DNA from 3 places in the Amycolatopsis sp. FBCC-B4732 genome. Region 1 is predicted to be linked to each of the others. Evidence: riboswitches for the same ligand, from Rfam matches in the RefSeq annotation. Region 1 holds a riboswitch; each other region holds the start of a gene.

Region 1 (5,759 bases):
GACGCCGCCGCGCGCCTGGCCGGCCGCACCATCGGCGTCGACCCCTCCCCCGAGATGCTCGCGCTGTGCCACGACCGCTGCGGCGACCGCGCCGAGCTGCGAGAGGGTTCGGCCGCGCGCACCGGCGAGCCCGGCGAGTCGGTGGACGTGGTCCTGACCGTGAACAACGTCATGCTCTGGGACGACCGCGCGGCGGGCTTCGCCGAGCTGTTCCGGGTCCTGCGCCCCGGCGGACGGCTGCTGCTGTCCGCGCACGAGAAGTGGCTGCCCGTGAGCAGGCACGTGCTGGCCGACGAGGCCGCGGCGGCGGGCTTCGCCGACCTGCAGACGTGGACCTGGGAGCCGCCCGGTTTCGCCGCGCTCGCCGCCCAGCTGCGCGCCGTCAAGCCTGCTTAGCGGGTGTCCGTCCGGATCGGGTGGCCTTCGGGGACCTCGACCAGGACGATCCGCGTGCCGTCCGGGTCGGCGATCCAGGCCTCGTCCAGGCCCCAGGGCTCGCGCTGGGCGTCCCGGACCGGTTCCAGGCCCTTGGCCTCGAGGTCGGCGAGGGCGCCGGCCAGGTCGCGGACCTGCAGCCAGAGCACCAGATCGGGCGACGAGCCCGTCTCGCCCTCGCCGGAGACCTCCAGGGAGCCGTGCCCGAGGAAGAACACGGTGCCGCCGGGGAATTCGCGCTCGACGGCCAGGCCCAGGGTGTCGCGGTAGAACGCGGTGGTCGCGGCGGCGTCGCGCGGGCGGATGATCAGCCTGCTCTTCAGGACTTCCATCGCACCATCCCTACCGGACGGGCTCAGGCGGCCGCAATCGCGGCGATGCCGGACAGCACGAGCACCGAGCCGGCGAGCCGCCGCACGGCGTCGCGTTCGCCCAGCACCAGCCACGCGGCGAGGCCGCCGAGCACGATGCTCAGCTCGCGGGCGGGTGCGACCAGGCTGACCGGCGCCATCGTGAGGGCGAACAGGACGAGGATGTAGGCGACCGGCGAGAGCAGCCCGACCACGAGCACCTCGCGGCGCTGCTCGCGCCAGATCCGCGTCACTTCGGCGCGGCCGGCCAGCGCACCGGGCACGAGCAGCACGCTCTGCAGGATCGAGCCGAGGCCGAAGTAGACGACCGGCGGCACGCCGAGACCGGTCACCGAGTGCGCGTCCCAGAGCGTGTACCCGGCGATGACGGCCCCGGTCAGCAGCCCGTAGCCGATCCCGGCCCGGCGGGCCCGCGGGTCACCGCCGCCACGGCCGGTGCTGATCACCAGTACCCCGGCGATGACCAGGAACGCACCGACGAGACCGAGCCACCCGGGGCGTTCACCCAGCACCAGGACGGCGGCCAGCACCGACAGCAGCGGTCCGGTGCCCCGGGCGACCGGGTACACGACGGACAGGTCACCGACGCGGTAGCCGCGTTGCAGCACGATCCCGTAGGCGATGTGCAGCACCGAGGTGACGAACCCGGCGAGCAGCCAGCTCCACTGTGGACGGTCCGCTTCGACGACGAGCTGCACCACCGTGATCGGCAGCAGCACGACCGCGCCGACGGTGTAGTAGAGCCAGACGAACTGCGTGCCCCCGGAGGAGATCCGCTTGGCGGCGAGGTTCCACGCGGCGTGCACCACGGCGGCGACGAGGACGAGGGACAGGGCGGTGGCGTTCACGGGACCCCTCACGGGTTTTCGCGGGCGCGAAAACCGGGTCCTCCAGGCTTTTGCCCCGTCAGATGAACGACCGGCCGTCCGGACCCGCCGATGGTGCCGCTCGGACCAGACCCGCCCGGCCCTGGTTGTGTGGTGCGACGTGCGGACCGGCGACGGAACCCTAGGCACTGACCGCCGTCCACCGTACCCCCGGTGATCAGGTGCCGCCGGAAGCCGCCGCGAGCTGGGCTGTTAAAGTGGACGCTCGTTGCCGTGCGGCATTCCGTCATGGAGGAAACCCGCTTTTCAGCGGGGCCGAACGAGCGCGGCGGCGGATCTCACCGAGTGAAAGCAGGAGTTGCCTCATGGCCAACATCAAGTCGCAGATCAAGCGCATCACCACGAACGAGAAGGCGCGTCAGCGCAACCAGGCGATCCGGTCCTCGGTGAAGACCGCGATCCGCAAGGTCCGCGAAGCGGCCGACGCCGGCGACAAGGCCAAGGCCACGGAGCTGCAGCGCGACGCCGCCCAGAAGCTGGACAAGGCCGTCTCGAAGGGCGTCATCCACGCCAACCAGGCCGCCAACAAGAAGTCGGCGCTGGCCAAGCGCGTCAACGCGCTCTGAGCTGGTTGATTTCTGGGAAGGCCCCGGCTGGAGCCGGGGCCTTTTCCGTGTCCGGGGTCAGCGGTCGCCCTTGGCCGCCGCGACCTCGAGGACAGCGCGCTCCAGCGCGTAGCCCGGGTCCGCCGCCACGCCCTTGACCTCGGCGTTCAGCCGTGCGACCACCCGCATGGCCGTGGCCAGGCCGTCCTGGTTCCACCCGCGGGACTGGCCCTGCGCCTTGCGGATCTTCCACGGCGGCATGCCCAGCTCACCCGCCAGCTGGTTCGGGTTGCCGCGCCCGGCCCCCGAGACGCGCGCGATCGTGCGGACCGCGTCGGCCAGCGCGTCCGCCACCAGGACGTGCGGGACCCCCAGCTGCATCGCCCAGCGCAACGACTCCAGCGCCGCCGAGCGGTCGCCGCTGACGGCCTTCTCCGCGACCGCGAACCCGGTCACGTCGGCGCGGCCGCGGTGGTACCGGTGGACCGCGTCGGTGTCGATCGTCCCGCCCGTGTCGGCCACCAGCTGGTTGGCCGCCGAGGACAGTTCGCGCAGGTCGGAGCCCACGGCGTCGATCAGCGCGGCGACCCCGGCCGGGTCGATCTTGCCGCCCGCCCGGCGCACCTCGTGCCGCACGAACTGCTCGCGCTCGGCCGGCTTCGTCAGCTTCGGGCACTCCGTGATCTCGGCCCCGGCCTTCTTCAGCGACGCCGGGAGCGTCTTGCCCGCCTTGCTGCGGCCGCCACCGGTGTGGACGACGACGAGCACGACCCCCTCCGCGGGGTCCTTCAGGTAGGACGCGACGGCGTCGGCCAGCTCCTGCGAGATGTCCTGCGCCGATTCGAGGACGATCACGCGGCCCTCGCTGAACAGCGACGGGCTCACCAGTTCGGCCAGCTCGGGGGCTGTGAGATCGGACACCCGGACCCGGGTCAGCTCGGCCGTGGCGTCCATCGCGCGGGCGGCGGCCAGCGTCTCGCGGACGGCCCGCTCGATCAGCAGTTCTTCGTCACCCAGCACCAGGTGCAGCGGGGCCGGGGCGGTGGCTTGCGCGGTCACCCCCGAATCCTCTCACCCGCGCCGCGGTGCGCCCGCTCCGGTGATGTCGAGCGGACACCATGGCACGGCTCGAGCACCATGTCGTACGGTGTAGGCGAGGCAGCCCGCCCCGGGGAAACCCGGCGTGCGCGTACCGACAACTGAATACCGCTCATCCAGAGGGGCAGAGGGAACGGCCCGACGAAGCCCCGGCAACCGGCGTACAGCCCGTCATCCCGCGATCGCGGGGTAGCTGACGACCACGGTGCCAATTCCGGCCCGCTTCGGCGGGGCAGATGAGGAAGGAACCTCGCGATGACCGCAACCCTCGGCACGACCTCCACCACCAAGACCCCGGACCTCGGTCCCGCCGTCGAACTGGTGTCGAAGGAAGAGGGCCACCGGCAGCCGCTCGCCCCCGAATTCGTCTCCGCCGAAGACTTCTCGCCGCTCGAGGTCGCCTACGACTTCGGCCGCGTCCGCCGCGAAGACATCGAGGCCGGCCCCGAGAACATCTGGCGCTACAAGAAACTCCTTCCGGTTCCGTCCAACGTCGAAGAGATCCCCAACACCGAGCCGGGCGCGACCCGCCTGGTCCGCGCCGACCGCCTCGCCAAGGAACTCGGCCTCAAGCGCCTGTGGGTCAAGGACGACACCGGCAACCCGACGCACTCGTTCAAGGACCGCGTCGTCGCCGTCGCGCTGGCCGCGGCCCGCGAGTTCGGCTTCGAGGTGCTCGCGTGTCCGTCGACCGGCAACCTGGCCAACGCGACGGCCGCCGCCGCGGCCCGCGCCGGCTGGCGGTCGGTCGTGCTGATCCCGAAGTCCCTCGAGCGTGCCAAGATCCTCACCACCGCCGTGTACGACGGCGACCTCGTCGCGGTCGACGGCAACTACGACGACGTCAACCGCCTCGCCACCGAGCTGGCCGGCGAGCACCCGAAGTGGGCGTTCGTGAACGTGAACGTCCGGCCGTACTACTCGGAAGGCTCGAAGACGCTGGCCTTCGAGGTCGCCGAGCAGCTCGGCTGGCGCATCCCCTCGCAGATCGTCGTGCCGATCGCCTCCGGTTCGCAGTTGACCAAGGTGGACAAGGGTTTCCGTGAGCTGGGCCAGCTCGGCCTCGTGGACGCCAGCCCGTACAAGGTGTTCGGCGCCCAGGCCACCGGCTGCTCGCCGGTGTCGGCCGCGTTCCGCGCCGGCCACGACGTCGTCCAGCCGGTGAAGCCGGACACCATCGCCCGCTCGCTGGCGATCGGCAACCCGGCCGACGGCCCCTACGTGCTCGACGTCGTCAACCGCACCGGTGGCGCGATCGAGGACGTCACCGACGAAGAGGTCGTCGAAGGCATCCGCCTGCTGGCCCGCACCGAAGGCATCTTCACCGAGACGGCCGGCGGCGTCACCGTCGCCACGGCGAAGAAGCTGATCGAGACGGGCAAGCTGGACCCGGACGCGGAGACCGTCCTGCTGATCACCGGCGACGGCCTCAAGACCCTCGACGCGATCGAGAACCACGTGGGCCCCAAGGCGATCGTGCCCCCGTCGGCCGCCGCCGTGAACGAGGCACTCGGCTACTGACGCCCGCCGGCCCGGGGTGCGCCGCGAGGCGTGCCCCGGGTTTCAGCGGCGCGGCGGGCCACGAGGCTCGCCCCGGCGCGCGACCGCCGGCCCCGCCGTGTCCGTCACGACCGCCGTGTCGCCGTCGACGTCGGTCCGCGTGACGAGCGCGCCGAGCGCCGTCAAGGTGTCCATTGTGGACTTGTTCGGGTGGCCGTAGGTGTTGCCGGCGCCCACGCTGACCAAGGCCACCCGCGGCGCCACCGCCGCGAGGAAAGACGGCAGCGAGTAGCGCGAACCGTGGTGGGGGACTTTCAGCACCTCCGCTTTCAGATCACCAATGTCGGCGAGCAGGTCGGCCTGCGCGGCCAGCTCGACGTCGCCGGTCAGCAGCACCCGGCCCGCCGCCGTTTCCGCCCGCAGCACGACCGAGCTGTTGTTGATGGTCGTTCCGTCCTGCCCCGCCGCGCGCGCCGGGACGTACCGCGGCCCCAGGACGTCGAGCGACAACCCCGGCCAGGCCAGCCGCTCCCCAGGGTTCAGCTCCACCAGCGGCACCGCCTGCCGGGCCGCTTCCGCGGCCACCTGCCGCCACGCCCACTCCGGCGCCCGCCCCGCCCCGACGGCGATCCCGCCGACCGCCCGGCCGTCGAAGACCGACGCCAGCCCGCCGATGTGGTCGGCGTGCAGGTGGCTCAGCACCAGCAGCGGGATCCGGTCGACGGCCAGCCGGTGCAGGCATTCGTCGACCGGCCCCGGTTCGGGCCCGGTGTCCACGACGACGGCCCGCCCGGGCTCGGCGGTCGCCAGCACCACCGCGTCGCCCTGGCCGACGTCGCACTCGACCACCGCCCAGTTCCGCGGCGGCCACGCCGGCGCCAGCACCCGGACCGGCACGAGCACCAGCAACGCGCCGGCGGCCA
Region 2 (5,759 bases), 1.8 Mb from region 1:
CCGGAGTCCGGTCGGTAAGCTCGCCCGGTGGTTGAACTGTTGGGACCGGCCGAGATCCGGGCGCTGGCGGCCGAGCTGGACGTGCGGCCGACCAAGAAGCTCGGGCAGAACTTCGTGCACGATCCCAACACCGTCCGGCGGATCGTCGAGCTGGCGAGCGTCACCGAAGACGACGTCGTCCTCGAGGTCGGGCCCGGGCTCGGGTCGCTGACGCTGGGCCTGCTCGCCACCGGGGCGCGGGTCGTCGCCGTCGAGATCGATCCCAAGCTCGCCGCGCGGCTGCCCGAGACGGTCGCCGAGCGGGGGGCCGAAGCCGCCGGCCGGCTGACTGTCGTCGGGGCCGACGCGCTGCGCGTCAAGGACGCCGACCTACCCGGCGAGCCGACCGCGCTCGTCGCCAACCTGCCCTACAACGTCGCCGTGCCGGTCGTGCTGCACCTGCTCGCCGAAGTGCCCTCGCTCGCCTCCGGGCTCGTCATGGTGCAGACCGAGGTCGCCGAGCGGATGGCGGCCGGGCCGGGCAGCCGGATCTACGGCGTCCCGAGCGTCAAGCTCGCTTGGTACGGTCCCGCACGGAAAGTCGCCGCGGTACCACGGTCGGTGTTCTGGCCGGTGCCCAACGTGGATTCCGCGCTCGTCGCCTTCGAGCGCGCCGCCACCCCGGCGTCCGAAGACCGGGATGGTCTCTTCTCCCTGGTTGACGCCGCTTTCTCACAACGCAGGAAAACGCTACGCGCCGCGCTCGCGGGCTGGGCGGGCTCGGCCGAACGGGCCGGGGAGCTCCTGACGGCCGCCGGGGTCGACCCGAAGACCCGGGGCGAGCAGCTCGACGTGCACGCTTTCGCCCGGATCGCGGCACGCGCGCGGGTCCACCACTGAATCCACCACAGTGGAGGCGGTGAAAAACGCACGTTTCGGCCGTCACCCCGTGACTGCGACACCTCCAGTCGTGTGATGTGGGCCAACGGGCTTGCTTTCGCTCCGTGGGATCGGCTTAACTCAGTACGTCCATCCCGAGCGACCGAGAGACCTGGCTCGTCGAAGTCGCAGCAACCACCCTCCACAGGGCAGGTGCTACCGCCAGGACCGATGGAGGCCGTTTTCGATGAAGAGGGTAGCTCGCCCCCTGCTGTTGACCAGGCGCCGCGTTGTCGACGAAGGCCGCCGCTCCGTCTCCGCATGTCGACGCTCGCGCTGAGCTTCGTCTGAGCCGACACACCCCTTCTTCACGCACCGTCCACTGAGGACGGACACTCGCTTGCGGCCGGGCGCGCCCTAGTGCGCTGCGCCCTGTTTTTCTGGAGCTATCGTGATCACGGTCGAAAACCTGTCCAAATCCTTTGCCACCAACGGAGATTCCGTCGTCGCCCTGCACGACGTGAGCGTCGAGGTCCAGGCCGGCTCGCTGTTCGGCGTCGTCGGCCCGGCCGGTTCGGGCAAGTCCGTCCTGGCCCGGTGCATCGCGCTGCAGGAGCGCCCCGACCGCGGCGTCGTCCGGCTGGACGGCCTCAACACCGGCACGCTCGACGGCCGCCGCCTCCGCGAGATCCGCCGTCAGCTCGGGGTCGTTTCGACGAAGCCGGAGCTGATCGCCGAGCGCACCATCGCCGGCAACATCGCTTCCCCGCTGGAGCAGCTCGGCGTCGACGGCCCGCAGCGCCGCAGCCGGGTCGGCTCGCTGCTCGACCTCGTCGGCCTGACCCCGCGCGCCGCGCAGCGTCCCGGTGAGCTCACCGCTGGTCAGCTTCGCCGCGTCGCGGTCGCGAAGGCGCTGGCCGCCGCGCCCGCCGTGCTGCTCGCCGACGACCCGACCGCCGGGATCGACCCGGAGGAGGCCGGCTCGGTGCTCACCGTGCTCGACCGCGCCCGCTCCGAGCTCGGCACCACGGTCGTCGTCACGACGCCGGACGCGGGCGTCGTCCGCCGGCTCTGCGACGACGTCGCGGTGCTGGAAGACGGCACCGTCGTCGAGCGCGGCACCGTGCTCGACCTGATCTCGAACCCGGGCAGCCGCACCGCGCAGGCGCTGCTGCCGGCCATCGAGACCTCACGCTCGCAGTCCTCGCGCTACGACCGCGCGGTCGACGTCGTGCTGGTCGGGTTCGCGTCGGTGGGCGCGCTGCTGCCCGAGGCCGCCGGCCGCTTCGACGTCGAGTTCGCCACCATCGGCGGCGGGCTGACCCGGATCGGCGACACCCCGGTCGGCCGCTTCCGCCTCGGCGTCCGCGGCGAGCGCGCCGACGCGGCGCTGGCGTGGGTCGCCGAGCGCGGCGGCCACGTCACCCAGACCGCCCGCGGCCCCCAGGCCGTCGTCGCCGCCTGATCTCATCGGTCGTGAAGGCCACCTCGAGGAATTCGAGGTGGCCTTCACGGCGTTCAGCGGGAGCCGCGCGGGAGGACCAGGAACGCGCCCACCTGCTGCGACGTCGTCACGAACGCCGAAGCCGCGCCCGCGTCCCGCGCGCCGACGTCGCGGGTGGCGACGTTCAGCACCACCGGCATGCACAGCCCGGCCCCGACGCCGAGCAGCAGCTGCATCGGCAGGACGACCCCGGCGTAGGACGCGTCCGGCGTCAGCCGCGTGGCCGCCACGAGCCCGCAAGCCAGCACGGACAACCCGCCCGGCCGGCAGCGGCCGCGGGCCGACGCGCGGGAGCAGCCGTCCCGAAAGCTGGGTCGACGTCAGCATGTTCGCCCCCAGTGTCGGCAGGAACGCCAGCGCCGCGGCGAGCGCGCCGTAGCCCAGCACGACCTGCAGCTGGTAGGTCAGGAACAGGAACATCCCGAACGCGCCGAACGAGGCCGCCCCGATCGTCAGGTAGGCGGCGGCGCGAGCGCGGTCGCGCACCACCGCGAGCGGCAGCAGCGGGTTCGGGTGCCGGGCCTGCCAGCGCACGAACCAGCCGAGCGGGAACAGCGACAGCACGAGGAAACCCAGCACTGGCAGGGAAAATCCCTGAGTGGCCACTTCGGACGGCCGTCGGCGGCACGGCAAACCAGGCGCCCGGCCCGGCCAGCACGGCGACCGGCACGTTGACGTAGAGGCTCCAGCGCCAGCCGAGGAACTGCGTGAGCGCGCCGCAGACGGTGAGGGCCGGCGCGGAGCCGGACATCATGATGGCGCCGAAGATCCCGAACGCCTTCCCGCGTTCGCGGGGGTCTGTGAAGGTGAGCGTCAGCAAAGACATCGTCGACGGCGCCGGCAGCGCGGCGAACACGCCCTGCGCGGTGCGGGCGCCGATCAGCCAGCCCGCCGACGGGGCCGCGCCGCCGACCGCGGATGCCACGGCGAACCCGGCGATGCCGACGAGCAGGGTGGTGCGGCGGCGGAGCCGGTCGGCCAGCCGCCCGCCGAGCAGCAGCAGGCCGCCGAACGCCAGCGTGTACGCCGAAATCGTCCACTGGCGGCCGGTGCCGGACAGGCCCAGCGCGCTGGGCCGACGGCAGGGCGATGTTCACGACGGTCGTGTCGAGCACGACCATCAGCTGGGCCAGGCCCAGTGCGGCGAGCGCGAGCCAGCGGCCCGCGACGCGCTCCGGCGCGGTGGTGGTCACGGTGAACCCCGAGGTAAGCTGCAGATGCATTGCTAGTCGGCCGTCAAGTAAGTTGAGGGGTGGAGCATGGCCGGGCGACGCACCGACACGCGCGAACGCATCCAGCGCGTCGCGCTCGAGCTGTTCGCCGAGCAGGGGTACGAAGGCAGCTCGCTGCGGGAGATCGCCGAGCGGCTCGAGGTGACGAAAGCCGCGCTGTACTACCACTTCCGCACGAAGGAGGACATCGTCACGAGCCTCCTCGAGGACTGGGGGACGGCGCTCGACGACCTCCTCGAGCGCGAAACCCGGCCCGAGGAGCTGCTCACCGCGTACGCCGGGCTGGTCGAAAGCAAGTTCGGCCCGGTCATCGGCCTGGTGCAGCGCAACGCGACGGCGTTGAAGGCCATCGCCGCGGGCGCCGGGCTCGCGGACCGGATGCTCCGCCTCCACGAGCGGCTCTGCGGCGGGTCCGACGCTCCCGAAGCGAGCCTGCGCGCGCGGCTCGCGCTGGTCGCCGTGCAGCTCACCAGCGTCGAAGGCGGCCCGGAAACCCCGCCGGACGTCGCGCTCGCCGTCGGGCTCGACATCCTTTCTCCTGGTCGGAACGCGGACACGTAGGCTGGTCGGGTGCTCGCCGTAGTTCCGCCCCCAGTCACCGTCCGGGTCCCGGCCAAGGTCAACCTGCACCTTTCGGTCGACGACCTGCGCGAAGACGGTTACCACGAGCTGGTGACCGTGTTCCAGGCGCTGTCGCTGACCGACGAAGTGACCGTCGCGGTCACCGACGACCCCGGCATCGAGGTCTACGGCGAAGGTGAGGGCACCGTCCCGACCGGCCCGGAAAACCTGGCGTGGCGGGCGGTCGAAGCGCTCGCCAAGCACGTCGGGCGCACCGGCGAGCCGAAGGTCCGGGTGGTGCTGCGCAAGGGCATCCCGGTCGCCGGCGGCATGGCGGGCGGCAGCGCCGACGCGGCGGCGACCCTGGTCGGCCTCGCGTCGCTCTGGAACCTCGACGTCACGCGCGACGAACTGGCCGGGCTCGCCGCCGGCCTGGGCAGCGACGTCCCGTTCGCGCTCTACGGCGGCACCGCGCTCGGCACCGGGCGCGGCGAGCACCTGGTCCCGGTGCTTTCGCGGCACACGTTCCACTGGGTGCTGGCGTTCGACTCCGAAGGGCTGTCGACGCCGAAGGTGTTCAAGGAGCTGGACCGGCTGCGCGCGGCGGGCAAGCCACCGCGGATCGGTTCGCACACCCCGGTCGTCGAGGCGCTGGCCTCGGGCGACCCGCGCCAGCTGGCCCTCCTGCTCGGCAACGACCTCCAGGCGGCGGCGGTCTCGCTGCGCCCGGAGCTGCGCCGCACGCTCCGCGCGGGCGTGAACGCGGGCGCGCTCGCGGGCACGGTGTCCGGCTCCGGCCCGACGTGCGCGTTCCTCTGCGAAGGCGCCAACTCGGCGGTGGAGGTCGCCGCGGAGCTGTCGGGCGCGGGGGTGTGCCGCACGGTCCGCGTGGCCCACGGCCCGGTCCCGGGCGCCCGCGTGGTCGGCGGCGACGACGCGAACCGGCCGACACCGCCGCGGGTGCACGCGTGAAGCACGCGGAATTCGCGTTCCCCGGCGCGCTGCGCGACAAGCTGGTCGCGGCGATCCTGCGCGGGGAGAAGACGTCGACCACCGGCCTGCTGGCCGAATACGAGAAGTACGGCGAAGAACTGCCCGTCGTCGGCGAGCGCGAGCTGATGATCGACTCGGCGGGCGTCGGCGTCGCGGTGCTCGAAACCACCGAGGTGCGCGTGCTCCCGCTGTCCGAAGTGGACTTGCGGCACGCGCTCGACGAGGGTGAGGGCTTCACCAGCGTCGCCGAATGGCGCGCGGACCACACGGACTACTGGCAGAGCGCCGAAATGCGCGCCGCCATGGAAGATCCGGAATTCACCGTGGACGACACGACGCAGGTCGTGGCGACGCGGTTCGTGATAGTGGAAAGGATCGGCTGAGCGGATGGCCAACCTGGTCAACCTGGAGTCGGTGAGCAAGTCCTACGGGATTCGCCCGCTCTTGGACGGTGTGTCGCTCGGGATCGCGGCCGGTCAGCGCATCGGCGTCGTCGGGCTCAACGGTGGTGGCAAGACCACCCTGCTGGAAGTCCTTTCCGGACTCGCCGAGCCCGATTCCGGGCGGGTGAGCCACGTCGGCGGCCTGCGGATGGCCGTCGTCACCCAGCG
Region 3 (5,759 bases), 3.7 Mb from region 1:
GTTCGGGAAGCCGGCCGATGCCGGGTCCAAGCCCCTGACGTCGAGCTTGAGCCTGGCCGCGCAGAACTCCGCGCAGGCCGCGGTCGACGGCTACCCGGGATCGGCCATGCTGGTCGCGCTCGACACCGGCTCGGGCGACCTCCTCGCCGTCGCCCAGAACGCGGCGGCCGGGAACTCCCCGAAGGCGCTCAGCGGGCTGTACGAACCCGGTTCGTCGTTCAAGATCGCGACGTCCGTGGCGGCGGTCCAGCAGAGCGGGCTCACCGCGGGCTCGCCGGTGGACTGCCCCGGCGTCGCCACGATCGGCACGCGCACGGTGCGCAACGAGGACTTCGAGCTGGGCGCGACGAACCTGCAGACGGCGTTCGCGCGGTCCTGCAACACGACGTTCGGGCAGCTCGCGCTGGCGCTCCCGGCGGACGGGCTGAAGAAGGCGGCCGACGAGCTGGGCCTCAACGCCGACTACGAGATCCCCGGCATCAAGACGGAGCTGGGCAAGGTCGAGCCGGCGGCGAGCAAGGACGAGCAGGTCGAGGACGGTTTCGGCCAGGGCCGCATCCAGGCCAGCGCCCTCGGCGGCGCGGTGATGGCCGCGACGGTGGCGGCGGGCAAGGCGATCACGCCGAGGCTGTGGCACGACCTCCCGACCACGGTGGTCAAGGGCTACTCGGCCCCGCCCGCGGCGGTGCTCGGCGAGGTCCGCAAGCTGATGCGCGCGGTGGTGACCAGCGGAACGGGCCGAGCCGCGGCGGGCGCGGGAACGGTGTTCGGCAAGACGGGCACGGCCCAGTTCGGCGACGGCTCCGACGCGACCGGCTGGTTCGTCGGGTACCGGGGGACCGTGGCGTTCGCGGTGGTGCTGGAGAACTCGAACGACTCGGGCCCGGCGGTCACCCTGGCGGCGAAGTTCCTGAAAGCGCTCTGACCCCCGGCCACCACGCGCACTTTCACGTGAAAGTGCGGCCCCCACGTGCGCACTTTCACGTGAAAGTGCGCTTTGGTTCGGCCGCGGCCGAAGTGCGCGGCTCGTACCGTGGGGGCATGGAGACGATCGCCCTCGCCGAGGTCGCCGCGGTGCTCGCCGACCCGAGCCGGGCCACCATGTGCCTCGTCCTGCTCGACGGGCGGGCCTGGACCGTCGGCGAGCTCGCGAAAGCGGCCGGGATCGCGCTCTCCACCGCCAGTGAGCACGTCACGCGGCTGTCCGACGCCGGCTTCGTCGCCCGCGTCAAGCAGGGCCGCGCCAGCTACGTGCGGATCGCCGACCCGCGGGTGGCCGAGCTGATCGAGCACCTGGCCCAGCACGCCGAGCACCGCCCGGTGACCGGGCTGAAGGCGTCGCTGCGGGTGAAGCGGCTCGGCTTCGCGCGCACCTGCTACGACCACCTCGCCGGCGTGCTCGGGGTCGCCCTCCGCGACGGCATGCTCGCGACCGGGCTGGTCGGCACCGCCGACGGCCTGACGCTGACCGGGCACGGCCGCGAAGTCCTGGACGGTCTGGGCGTGCCGGTCGCCGCCGGGCGGCGGGCGCTGCTGCGCGACTGTCTGGATTGGACGGAGCGCCGCGACCACCTCGCCGGCGCGCTCCCGGCGGCGTTGCTGGACCGGGCCGTCGACGCCGGCTGGGTCGTCCGCGACGGGCACCGTGCGGTGAAGGTCCTCCCGGCGGCGCGGCGGCCGTTCGCGGCGCTCGGGGTCGAGCTCGACGCGCTCGGCAGTCCTTAACACACCGGGTGTCCGACTCGCGGCAGCGGTACACGAACGTGTTAACCCGCCCGCCTCACTATTCTGAGGGCCCCACGGCACTCGGGAGGGAGGCGGCATGGACCAGCTTCCCGTGCTGCTCGGCGTCGGCGGTGTCGTGCTGCTCGCCTCCGTGCTCGCCGTGCGGGTCTCGATCCGGCTCGGCCTGCCCTCGCTGCTGCTCTACCTCGCGATGGGCGTGCTGCTGGGCGAAGCCGGCTTCGGCATCCGCTTCGACAACCCCGAGCTGACCCAGTCGCTCGGCCTCGCCGCGCTCGTCATGATCCTGGCCGAAGGCGGGCTGACCACGCGGTGGTCGGCCGTCAAACCCGCGCTGGGCATCGGTATCGCACTGTCCACAGTGTCCGTCGTGGTCAGCGTCGCGGTCACCGGCGCGGCCCTGCACTGGCTGCTGGGCCTGGACTGGCGGATCGCGCTGCTGTGGGGCGCGGTGCTCGCCTCGACCGACGCGGCGGCGGTGTTCTCGGTGCTCCGCTCGGCCGGGATCGGCAAACGGCTCACCGGCGCGCTCGAACTGGAGTCCGGCATCAACGACGCGCCGGCCTACATCGCCGTCGTCGTGCTGGCCGAAGGCACCACTGTGGACTGGTCGCTGCCGCTGCTTGTGGTCTACGAGCTCGCGGCGGGCCTGGCCATCGGGCTCGCGTTCGGCTGGCTCGGCGGGATCGCGCTGCGCCGCGCCGCGCTGCCGGCGACCGGCCTGTACCCGCTGGCCACGGTCGCGGTGTGCGTCGTGGCGTATTCGTCCGGGCAGCTGCTGCACGCGTCCGGGCTGCTCGCCACCTACGTCGCCGCGCTGGTGCTCGGCAATTCGCGGCTCCCGCACCGCTCCGACACGCTCTCGTTCGCCGAGGGGCTGGGCTGGCTGGCCCAGATCGGGTTGTTCGTGCTGCTCGGCCTGTTCGCCTCGCCGGGCCGGCTGCTCGACGCGATCGTGCCCGGCCTGGTCGCGGGCGCCGTCGTGCTGCTGCTGGCGCGGCCGATCTCGGTCGTGCTGGCGATGCTGCCGTTCCGGCTGCCGTGGCGGGAACAGGCGTTCCTGTCGTGGGCCGGACTGCGCGGCGCGGTGCCGATCGTGCTCGCCATGATCCCGCTGTCGCACGGGGTGCCCGGCGCGCAACGGCTGGTCGACGCGGTGTTCGTGCTGGTCATCGTGCTGACGCTGCTGCAGGGCGCGACGCTCGGCCCGCTCGGGCGCTGGCTCGGGCTGGCGAAGAAGTCCGAGGCGCACGAGATCGAGGTCGACTCGGCCCCGCTGGACGAGCTCGGCGCCGAACTGCTGCAGGTGCGCATCCAGCCCGGGTCCAAGCTGCACGGCGTGTACCTCTCCGAGCTGCGGCTCCCCGTCGGCGCGACGGTCAGCCTGGTCGTCCGCGGCGAGGCGGGCTTCACCCCGCAGAAGACCAGCCGGCTGCAGGAGCACGACCAGCTGCTGGTGGTCACGACGTCGGCGGTGCGCGACGCCGTCGAGCTCCGGCTGCGCGCCGTCGACCGGGCCGGGCGCCTGGCCCGCTGGAAGGGCGAGTCGGGTCGCTGACGCGGCCGGCTCTCGTTCTCATGGGCGGGTACCCACGCCGCTCGCCGACGCACCTCGCCGACGACGCCGTGACCCCGCTGCCCGGCCGGTTCCGCGCGAAGCCCTGACCAGGGCGCACTGTGAACGGCGTCTCAGAATGTGAGGAGGGGGTTGGCCACCCGGCGCGTTCTCGGTTACCTTCTGTGCCAGGTCATGAGTGCCAGCGCGAAGCCCCGGCTTGCTGGCCGGCAACCCTCCTACCGCGGTGGGGTGCCCCGGGTGAAGACCGGGCCGGTCGCGTCCCGCGACGGGCAAGCGCGGGCCCCTCGCCGGGGTCCCCCGGACCGCCGAGGAGGCACCCCGATGACTCTCGCCATCGACCGCACCAGCGCCACGACTTCCGGAACCCCGCACGCCGCCGAACCGGCTCTCGCCACCGCCCCGGCCGCCCGCGGCGCCGAAACCCTTGCCCCGCAGGGCATCCCCGCCGTCGCCGGCGCGTCGCTGCGCGTCCCGCTCGTCACCGGCGAAACCATCGGGTACGCCAACCTCGACCACGCGGCGAGCGCCCCCTGCCTCGACGCCGTCCGCGCCAAGGTCGACGAGTTCCTGCCCTGGTACGCCAGCGTCCACCGCGGCGCCGGCTTCGCCTCGCAGGTCTCCACCAAGCTCTACGAGCGCACCCGCGACGTCCTGCGCCGGTTCGTCGGCGCCCGCCGGACCGACACCGTCGTCTTCACCCGCAACACCACCGACTCCTTCAACCTGCTCGCCCGCAGCCTGCCGCGGCACACCACCGTCGTCGTCTTCGACACCGAGCACCACGCCGCGCTGCTGCCGTGGCAGGGCCCGAACGTCCGGCGGATCCCGGCCCCGCGCACGCGTCTCGCGGCAGTGTCCGCTGTGGACGAAGCGCTCGCGGGTTCCCCGCAGGGGCCCCGGCTCGTGGTCGTCACCGGCGCGTCCAACGTGACCGGTGAGCTGCTGCCGGTGGCCGAAATCGCCGCCGTGGCGCGGAAGCACGGCGCCCGCATCGCCCTCGACGCCGCGCAGCTCGCGCCGCACCGCCGGATCTCGATCCGGGACCTGGACGTCGACTACGTCGCCGTTTCCGGCCACAAGCTGTACGCCCCCTTCGGCGCCGGTGCGCTGATCGGCCGCGCGGACTGGCTGCGCGCCGCGCGCCCGTACCTCGCCGGCGGCGGCGCGACGAAGCTCGTCACCGAAGCCGCCGTCGTCTGGAACGACGGTCCCGAGCGCCACGAAGCCGGTTCGCCCAACACTGTCGGCGTGTACGCGCTCGGCGTCGCGTGCGAGACCCTCTCCCGTGACTGGGACGCCGTCGTCGCGCACGAACAGGCGCTGCTCACCCGGCTGCGCAAGGGACTCGAGAGCCTCCCGGGCTGCGCCGAACTGCGCCTGTTCGACGCGCCGGTCGACCGTGTCGGCACGGTCAGCTTCACCGTCGCGGGGTTCGACCCGGGCTGGCTCGCGGCGGTCCTGTCCGCGGAGTACGGCATCGGCGTGCGCGACGGCGCCTTCTGCGCCCACATCGCGGCCAAGCGCCTGATCGCCGTCGCCGGTGGCGAGGGGCAGCAGGCGATCCGCGTCAGCCTCGGCCTGGGCAGCACCGAAGAGCACGTCGACCGCGTGCTGCTGGCGTTGCGCCGGATCGTCGCGCGCGGAGCGGACTGGGAGTACGCGAAGGTGGACGGCCGCTGGGCGCCGGTCGGCGACCCGCGGGAGCTCCCGCCGTTCTGCTGAGCGTTAGCCTGGCCCGATGGGGAGAGGATCGCGTTTCTGGTTTCCGCTGGCGTTGCTGGGGTTCGCGCTGATCGGCGCGGCGGTGGTGCGGCTGCTGTCGCGCCGGAGCCCGGCCGAGGGCGACGCCGTGAACCTCGTTTCCGGACCGCTGGAGCAGCAGCACCTCGGCACCGGCGGCGTCGGCGGCACGGGCTACCCGGCGACGCAGTTCTTCACCCAGGACACCTACTACGCCGCGGGGGCGGAGCTGCCCGCCGGGCCGGTGTGGCTGGTCGCGCTGCTCGTGGTGGTGGCCGGCACGGCCGTCTGGTACGCCCTCGCGCTGCGTCCCGCCCGCACCGGGTGGTTCGTCCTCGGCACGCTCGGCGCGCTGCTCGCCGTCCCGCTGCTCGACCTGGTCGGGTCCTGGCAGTTCCGGCTCGGGGACGGGCTGCGCGGCCCGCTGCTGGCCACCGTCGGCCTGCTGGTGCTCGCGGCGTACGAACGCAGCGTGTTCGTCCTGGTCACCGCGGCCCTGTTCGTGCTCGTGGCCGTCGTGCTCTCGGCGGACCTCGTGGGCGTGCTGCTGGCGGCGCTCGTCCTGCTCGCCGCCGCCTTCGCCGCCCTGCTCCGGCACCGCCGCGACACCGCTTGACCAGCGCCGTGGACAATGGACCGGTGAGCACCGAGCCCAGCCGTTCCGAACCCGACACCGCCGCGCCCGAAGAGGCGGTGC

Evidence for each region. Region 1 has a riboswitch for S-adenosylmethionine ahead of thrC (threonine synthase). Riboswitches for the same ligand answer to the same signal wherever they lie in the genome.
Region 2: it holds a riboswitch for S-adenosylmethionine, as region 1 does, so the genes downstream of both, MUY14_RS42525 (methionine ABC transporter ATP-binding protein) here and thrC (threonine synthase) in region 1, are expected to answer to the same signal.
Region 3: it holds a riboswitch for S-adenosylmethionine, as region 1 does, so the genes downstream of both, MUY14_RS20530 (aminotransferase class V-fold PLP-dependent enzyme) here and thrC (threonine synthase) in region 1, are expected to answer to the same signal.

What each region holds. Positions count from the first base shown of each region.
Region 1 is NZ_CP095376.1:954,645-960,403, reverse strand. It holds gene MUY14_RS03535 (class I SAM-dependent methyltransferase) at 1-396, shown strand, start outside; gene MUY14_RS03530 (VOC family protein) at 393-767, opposite strand; gene MUY14_RS03525 (DMT family transporter) at 791-1,654, opposite strand; gene rpsT (30S ribosomal protein S20) at 1,999-2,259, shown strand; gene holA (DNA polymerase III subunit delta) at 2,317-3,297, opposite strand; SAM riboswitch class I at 3,446-3,579, shown strand; gene thrC (threonine synthase) at 3,592-4,857, shown strand; gene MUY14_RS03505 (DNA internalization-related competence protein ComEC/Rec2) at 4,900-5,759, opposite strand, start outside.
Region 2 is NZ_CP095376.1:9,339,207-9,344,965, forward strand. It holds gene rsmA (16S rRNA (adenine(1518)-N(6)/adenine(1519)-N(6))-dimethyltransferase RsmA) at 28-879, shown strand; SAM riboswitch class I at 1,006-1,096, shown strand; gene MUY14_RS42525 (methionine ABC transporter ATP-binding protein) at 1,310-2,323, shown strand; gene MUY14_RS42530 (hypothetical protein) at 2,377-2,592, opposite strand; gene MUY14_RS42535 (MFS transporter) at 2,574-3,428, opposite strand; gene MUY14_RS42540 (TetR/AcrR family transcriptional regulator) at 3,622-4,155, shown strand; gene MUY14_RS42545 (4-(cytidine 5'-diphospho)-2-C-methyl-D-erythritol kinase) at 4,165-5,127, shown strand; gene MUY14_RS42550 (ASCH domain-containing protein) at 5,124-5,531, shown strand; gene MUY14_RS42555 (ABC-F family ATP-binding cassette domain-containing protein) at 5,536-5,759, shown strand, end outside.
Region 3 is NZ_CP095376.1:4,678,572-4,684,330, reverse strand. It holds gene MUY14_RS20545 (penicillin-binding transpeptidase domain-containing protein) at 1-925, shown strand, start outside; gene MUY14_RS20540 (helix-turn-helix transcriptional regulator) at 1,042-1,725, shown strand; gene MUY14_RS20535 (potassium/proton antiporter) at 1,823-3,301, shown strand; SAM riboswitch class IV at 3,490-3,604, shown strand; gene MUY14_RS20530 (aminotransferase class V-fold PLP-dependent enzyme) at 3,644-5,044, shown strand; gene MUY14_RS20525 (hypothetical protein) at 5,061-5,678, shown strand; gene lspA (signal peptidase II) at 5,702-5,759, shown strand, end outside.